2 regions of the Catenulispora yoronensis genome follow, and region 1 is predicted to be linked to the other one. Evidence: riboswitches for the same ligand, from Rfam matches in the RefSeq annotation. Region 1 holds a riboswitch; the other holds the start of a gene.
What was found. Region 1 has a riboswitch for glycine ahead of gcvP (aminomethyl-transferring glycine dehydrogenase). Riboswitches for the same ligand answer to the same signal wherever they lie in the genome.
Positions count from the first base shown of each region.

Region 2: it holds a riboswitch for glycine, as region 1 does, so the genes downstream of both, gcvP (aminomethyl-transferring glycine dehydrogenase) here and gcvP (aminomethyl-transferring glycine dehydrogenase) in region 1, are expected to answer to the same signal.

Region 1 covers NZ_BAAAQN010000044.1:39,317-42,944, forward strand. The annotation lists gene ABD481_RS30125 (SCO2524 family protein) at 1-652, opposite strand, end outside; gene ABD481_RS30130 (GNAT family N-acetyltransferase) at 780-1,598, opposite strand; glycine riboswitch at 1,694-1,779, shown strand; glycine riboswitch at 1,780-1,899, shown strand; gene gcvP (aminomethyl-transferring glycine dehydrogenase) at 1,965-3,628, shown strand, end outside.
Region 2 covers NZ_BAAAQN010000016.1:4,084-7,711, forward strand. The annotation lists gene gcvP (aminomethyl-transferring glycine dehydrogenase) at 1-1,932, opposite strand, end outside; glycine riboswitch at 2,081-2,176, opposite strand; glycine riboswitch at 2,475-2,572, opposite strand; gene ABD481_RS15590 (sensor histidine kinase) at 2,637-3,628, opposite strand, start outside.

The DNA.
Region 1 (3,628 bases):
GCAGGTCCTGAATCAGCGTCCGGCCGACGACCCGGCCCTGGCCGACCGTGCGCATCAGGCGGTGCTCGGCGTCGGAGTCCGGGTCCAGGACGTCGACGACGAAGGAGCGCAGCAGGCCGATCATCGCCGCGGTGAGCCGGTCCTCCAGACGGGACAGCACCGCGTCGATCCGGTCGCGCACGTTGGGCCGTTCCACCGTGCGCTGGAACTCGCGCAGGAAGCCTTTGGCCGACAGGCACAAGGTGATCGAGACCGAATACGAGTCGGTGAGGTCGAAGGCCTGTTGTTCGGCCGTGGCTTCCTCAGCCGGATCCTGGGCCTGCACAGCGGATCCGGCGGCGAAGACCGGGCCCTGCTCACCGGTGTGGCGATCGAGGTACTGCTCCAGTGCTTCCAGTATCCGCATCGGGATGTCCAGACCGTCGCCCAAGGGCTTGAGCACCGTGAGGACGTCGTCATGGATGGCGTCCGGCCGGTGCAGCCGGAAGCCCGGCACTTCGGTGGCGGGATAGAGCAGGCACAGGAGCTGCTCGGCATCGCTGATGCTGTTCGAACCGGCGCGCCCGCCCCAGGCCCACTCCCCGTTGTCGATCGCGACGCGGGCGAAGGCGCGCCAGGTGTCCAAGATGTGCTGGCGCGGATTGGTTCGCACCGCCTTCCCCCTTCCCCCCAGGCTCCCCATCGGACAGCAGGTGCCTACCCTGCCACAGGGGTCTGATACATCGGAGGGAAAGCGCTGTGAGGTGCTTAGGGAGACCTCTGATGACGGGGGACGACGATCAGAACCGATACTCGTAGGGCGTCGTCACGCTCAACGCCCGGAACCCCAACCGCTCCAAGATCGGCCGGCTGTCGTCCGTCGCGTCGACCTGGAGGTATTCGCACCCCAGCTCCGCCGCGAGCCGCATGCGATGCGCCACCAGCGAGCGGTAGATCCCGCGGCCGCGCCATTCCGGAGCGGTGCCGCCGCCCCACAGGCTCGCGAACCCGGTGCCGGGGTGCACGAGCATCCGGGCTGCCGAGACCGGTCGGCCGTCGGCCATCGCCACCCAGGTCCACACCGTGTCCGGGTCCGCCGCGAGCCGGGCCAGTACCCGGTCGCGGGCTCGTTGGCCGCCGTCGCCGAAGGCCGCTTCGGTCGCCTCGGCGACCAGGTCGGCGTCGGATGCTGTCGTCACCGGTCGCAGGGTCACGCCGGGCGGGGGTGCGGGGGGCAGTGCGGACGGCAGTGCGGACGGCAGGCCGGCCGCCAGCTGTGTGATCTCCGCCACAAACAGCGTCTCCGGTGCTCCGGGCCGGAAACCGGCCCTGGCCAGGCGCGCGGCGAGGTCGGCGGGGCGGTCGTGGCTGTAGGCCTTCCACTCGAACTCGCCGCCGGGGCCCAGGAGGGCGCCGAAGCGGGCAATCTCGGAGTCGATCGCGGCCTCGGCCGTGGCGGCGTCCAGCGTCGAGTACAGCACGCCGTGCCAGTCCCGCGGTGTGGCTCCGACCTGGCGGATCACGCCGTCGGCGGCCTCGATCCGGGCCCCGGGCTCGTCCGGGACGGCGGCCGCGCGCATCCTCGCGTCGAACAGGCTGAGCAGGTCCTTGTCGGAAATCACGCGGCCAGCCCACCACCGGTGCGGCACTACGGCAAACGGTTAACGGGATTAGAACAGACCGTGCCTGCGCTGATACCGTCGTAAGCGCCGACAAACCTCGAACGGGAGAGACCCTCCACGGGCGCCGAAGGAGCAACCCTCCCCGGAAACTCTCAGGCAAACGGACCGTTCGAGCTGGCGACTCTGGAAAGCAGGGCCGAGCTGGTGCGAGGCCCTCACCGACGGTGTAAACCGCGGGTGCCCTCGGGACTCCCTGCTCGCGGTGAAACTCTCAGGTCCCAATGACAGAGGGGGAGGACGGATCCGCGGGAGGCGCGAATCCACCACCCGACGTCTAGAGCGTCCGCCTGAGAGGCCACGATGGTGACCGCAGTGCTCACGGATCTGCACGGCACGGCCGGAGACGACTCCGCCGGCCCGGTGCCCGCCCACCCCGCCCCGGCTGTGTCGGACACGTCTGCCACTTCCGACGCGCCCGCCGGCGGCTCGGCCGGCCTGGGTGCTCCGGCTACCCCGGCCGCCCCGCGCCCCAGCCTCGTCGAGCTGGAGCAGGCCTCGCCGTTCGCCGACCGGCACATCGGCCCGGACCCGGACGCCGCCGCCGCGATGCTGTCCCACCTGGGCTACGGCTCCCTGGACGAGCTCACCGAGGCCGCCGTCCCCGGCGCCATCCGCCTCACCGAGCGCCTGAACCTGCCGCCGGCCCGCTCCGAGGCCGAGGTGCTGACCGAGCTGCGCGACATCGCCGGGCGCAACCGGGTCTTCCGCCCGATGATCGGCCTGGGCTACCACGGCACCTTCACCCCGCCGGTGATCCTGCGCAACGTGCTGGAGAGCCCGGCCTGGTACACCGCCTACACGCCCTACCAGCCGGAGATCTCCCAGGGCCGGCTGGAGGCGCTGCTGAACTTCCAGACCGTGGTCGCCGACCTGGCCGGGCTGCCGGTGGCCAACGCCTCCCTGCTGGACGAGGCCACGGCCGCCGCCGAGGCCATGACGCTGGCCCGCCGCGCGTCCAAGAGCAAGTCCCCCCGCTTCCTGGTCGACGCCGACGTCTTCCCGCAGACGCTGGCGGTGCTCCAGACCCGGGCCGAGCCGCTGGGCATCGAGCTGGCGCTGGTCGACCTGTCGGCCGCCGACAGTGCTGCTGACAGCGTGTCCGGCAGCGCTGCCGGTGCCGCGTCCGACGGCGCGTCCGACGGTGAGTCCGACGGTTCCTCGCGCGTGCTCTCCGCGCTCCCCGAGGACGACTTCTACGGCGTCCTCGTGCAGTACCCCGGCGCCTCCGGCCAGGTCCGGGACCTGAAGGCGATCGCCGACGCGGCGCACGCCCGCGGCGCCCTGGTGGCCGTCGCCGCCGACATCCTGGCGCTGACCCTGCTCGCCTCGCCCGGCGAGGCCGGCGCCGACATCGCCGTGGGCTCCACCCAGCGCTTCGGCGTCCCCCTGGGCTTCGGCGGCCCGCACGCCGGCTACATGGCCGTCCGCCAGGACCTGTCCCGCTCCCTGCCCGGCCGCCTGGTCGGGGTGTCCGTGGACGCCGACGGCGGCCAGGCGCTGCGCCTGGCGCTCCAGACCCGCGAGCAGCACATCCGCCGCGAGAAGGCCACGTCCAACATCTGCACCGCGCAGGTGCTGCTGGCCGTGATCGCCGGCATGTACGCGGTCTACCACGGCCCCGAGGGCCTGACCGCGATCGCCCGCCGCACCCACCGCTACACCGCGGTCCTGGCCGCCGGCCTGCGCGAGGCCGGCGTCGAGGTGGTGCCGACCGCCTTCTTCGACACCCTGACCGTCCGGGTCCCGGGCCGCGCCGCCGAGGTCTGGCGCGGCGCGCTGGCCGCGGGCGTGAACCTGCGGCTGGTCGACGAGGACACCGTCGGCGTGTCCTGCGACGAGACCACCGGCTGGGCCGACCTGCGGGCCGTCTGGTCGGCCTTCGGCGTGACCGGCAAGGAGGCGGCGGGCGTCCACGAGCTCGACGCGGCCACCGACGACGCCCTCGGGGCGCACCCGCGCGCCACCGG
Region 2 (3,628 bases), on a different contig from region 1:
CTTGGCTTCCAGATCCGCCAGATCGACGGTGCCGTCGGGTCGCGAGGCGACGACGACCACCCGCATCCCGGCCATCGCGGCCGACGCGGCGTTGGTGCCGTGCGCACTGGCCGGGATCAGGCACACGTCCCGTCCGCCCTGGCTGCGGGCACGGTGATAGGCCCGGATCGCCAGCAGTCCGGCCAGTTCGCCCTGGGACCCGGCGTTGGGCTGGATGGACACCTTCGCGTATCCGGTGACCTCCGCCAGCCAGGTCTCAAGCTGCGCGATCAGCTCGGCGTACCCGGCGGTGTCGCCGGCCGGGGCGAACGGGTGCAGGTCGGCGAAGCCGGGCCAGCTCACCGGCTCCATCTCGGTGGTCGCGTTCAGCTTCATCGTGCACGACCCCAGCGGGATCATGCCGCGGTCCAGCGCGAAGTCCCGGTCGGAGAGCCGCCGCAGATAGCGCAACATCTCCGTCTCCGAGCGATGCGCGCCGAACACCGGGTGCGTGAGGAAGTCCGAGGTGCGGCGCAGGGCAGGCGGCAACCTCTCGCAGCTCCCTGCAATAGCCGAGGCTTCTGAACTCCCTGACGAATCCTCTGATCCGTCTGCTCTTGCGGTGTCCTGGCGCCCAAAGGCCTGCCGGACCAAATCGATATGCGCCTTGGTCGTGATCTCCGAGCAGGACACGCCGACGTGGTCGTCGTCCACCAGCCGCAGCCGGAGCCCCAGGTCATGCGCGGTCGCGACCACCTGCGCGGCGCGTCCGGGAACGCGGACCGACAAGGTGTCGAAGAACTCTGTATGCACCACCTCGACACCGTCGGCCTCCAGACCGGTCGCGAGGTGCGCCGCGTACCCGTGGATCCGCTGAGCGATCTCGGTCAAACCCTCTGGACCGTGGTACACGGCATACATCGAGGCGACCACGGCCAGCAGCACCTGCGCGGTGCAAATGTTCGACGTCGCCTTGTCGCGGCGGATGTGCTGCTCACGGGTCTGCAATGCCAGCCGGTAGGCGGGCCGGCCCGACGCGTCCACGGACACGCCCACCAGCCGCCCGGGCAGGTGCCGCTCCAATCCTTCGCGCACCGCCATGTACCCGGCGTGCGGGCCGCCGTAGAACAGCGGGACGCCGAACCGCTGCGTCGACCCCACACAGATGTCCGCGCCGAACTCACCCGGCGGAACCAGCAGCGTCAATGCCAGCAGGTCCGCGGCCACCGCCACCAACGCACCGCGCGCCTTCGCCGCGGCAGTCACAGCGTGCAGGTCACGGACCGCCCCGGAGCAGCCCGGGTAGGACAGCACCAGTCCGAAGAAGCCGCCCTCCGGCAGCGGCGCGGTGACGTCGACCTCGACGACCTCGATCCCGACCGCCGCGGCCCGGGTGCGCAGGACATCAAGGGTCTGCGGCAGGGTGTCGGCGTCGACCAGCACACGCGCGCCGCCCTGCTTGCCGGCCACGCGGCGCATGACCGTGACCGCCTCGGCGACCGCCGTGCCCTCGTCGAGCAGCGAGGCGTTGGCGGTGGGCAGCCCGGTCAGATCACCCACCATGGTCTGGAAGTTGATCAGCGCTTCCAACCGGCCCTGGCTGATCTCCGGCTGGTACGGCGTGTACGCGGTGTACCACGCCGGATCCTCCAGCACATTGCGCCGGATCACCGCGGGCGTCACCGTCGGGAAGTAGCCCAGCCCGATCATGGCGATGCCCACCGTGTTCCGGGCGGCCAGCTCCACCAGCTCGGCGCGGGCCTCGGCCTCGCTCGCGGCCGTCGGGAGGTCCAGGTCGCCGACGGTGCGGATGCCGGCGGGAACGGCGGCGTCGACAAGCTCACCGAGCGTGCGATAGCCGACCTCGGCCAGCATCTTGGCGCGGTCGGCGTCACGGACGCCGATATGGCGGGCAGAAAAAGCGCCGTGCGTGGACGGCTCATCAGAGCTCATAGGGAGGCTCCCTGCTGGTACGCCGCGAACGCGGCGCCATGGATGGGTGACCTCCCCGCTCTGTCATCGATACCTGAGAGCTTCACCGCCGGATCGGGCGGTTTGCACCGTGGGCGCAGGGCACAGGGCCCTGACTTTCCAGAGTTGCCTCACCGCGGCGGTATGGGGGCCTGAGAGATTCTGGGGAGTGTTGCTCCTTCGGCGCCTCGCCCAGGCTGGACGAGGACTCTCCCGCTGCGGTTCGAACAGCGCGGTATTGAGTTGTCAAAAGGCAGGACGCGGAACGCGGCCCAGCAGAGCTACTTGAGGGGGAGCGCCACCTTGAGTACCAAGACGGGCACCAGGTCGAACGGCGGGCTGAAGGCCGTGTGATGGGCCAGTGCTACGACAGGCATAGGGGCATCCTCGTGTTCCTAGCGCACACCAGGGTGTGCGGCCGAGTGAGCCTCCCCCTCTGTCATTGGCCTGAGAGTTTCACCGCGCGTAGAGCGCGGCTTTCACCGTGGGCGAGACGCATGGGCGCCTACTTTCCAGAGTCCGCCTCCACTCATGCGGTAACGAGGCCTGAGAGTTTCCGGGGAGGATTTGCTCCTTCGGCGCCACAACTCCACCGAGTCGTGAGCTCTCCCGCACAGTATCGTCAGCGGTGTATTCAATTGTGGGGCCGTGCGCGGGACAAAAGTACGGTGGCCGCGACGCGGCCGTCAAGAGCCCCGGGCTTCCTTGCGCAAGCCCACGTGTACAGCCAGGCCCCCGGTCGGCGGTGCTTGCAGCGACAGGGCGGCGGTGTGGGCGTCGGCGATAGCGGCGACGATCGACAGGCCGAGGCCGAGTCCTTCGTGGTTGTGGCCGCGCGGTCGCGCGAGGTGTTGGAAAGGTTGCAGGATGCGTTGCACCTCGGCTGTGGGGATGAAGTCACCGGTGTTGCTGACAGCCAGGACCGGTCGTGCGGCGTGGATGTCAGCGGCCGGCCCGGCCGATCCGACGGCGGCGGCATCGCCGGTGGCTATGCGGATGCTCCCCCCGACGACGTTGTGTCGAATGGCGTTCTCCAGCAGGTTCGTCACCAGAACCTCCATCAGCTGAGGGTCGCCGTCCATCGGCGCCCGCTCCAGCGCGGTGTCGAGTCGCAGACCTCTGCGGCCGATCTCCTCGTGGTGCGCGTCGACCACTCCTTGTGTCACCTTCGCGAGGTCGAAGGGCTCGCGGTGGTCGAGGCCGGCCTGGCTGCGAGCCAGGGTGAGGAGGGCCTGGATCAGGTGTTCCTGGTCGTCGGCGGTGACGAGGACTTCGTGGCACGCCGCGCGCAGGGCGGGCAGGGTGAGGTCGGGATCGGCCAGAGCCACTTGGAGGAGGGTCTTGCCGAGCATGATCGGAGTGCGGAGTTCGTGCGAGGCGTTGGCCACGAAGCGTTTCTGCGAGTCGAAGGCGGATTCAAGTCTGGCCAGGAGGGCGTCGATGGTGCCGGCCAGGTCCTTGAGCTCGTCGTCGGGCCCGGTGTGGGCGAGCCGGTCGTGGAGGTTGTGTTCGGAGATGGTGCGCGTGGCGCTGGTGATTTCGCGGAGCGGGCGCAGGGTGCGGCCGGCCAGGAGCCAGCCCAGCCCGACCGACACGACCGCCATGATCGCGAGGGCGATACCGGACTGGACGACGAGCTGGTGCAGGTCGGCGGTCCGTTGGGCGTGCAGGCTGTCCG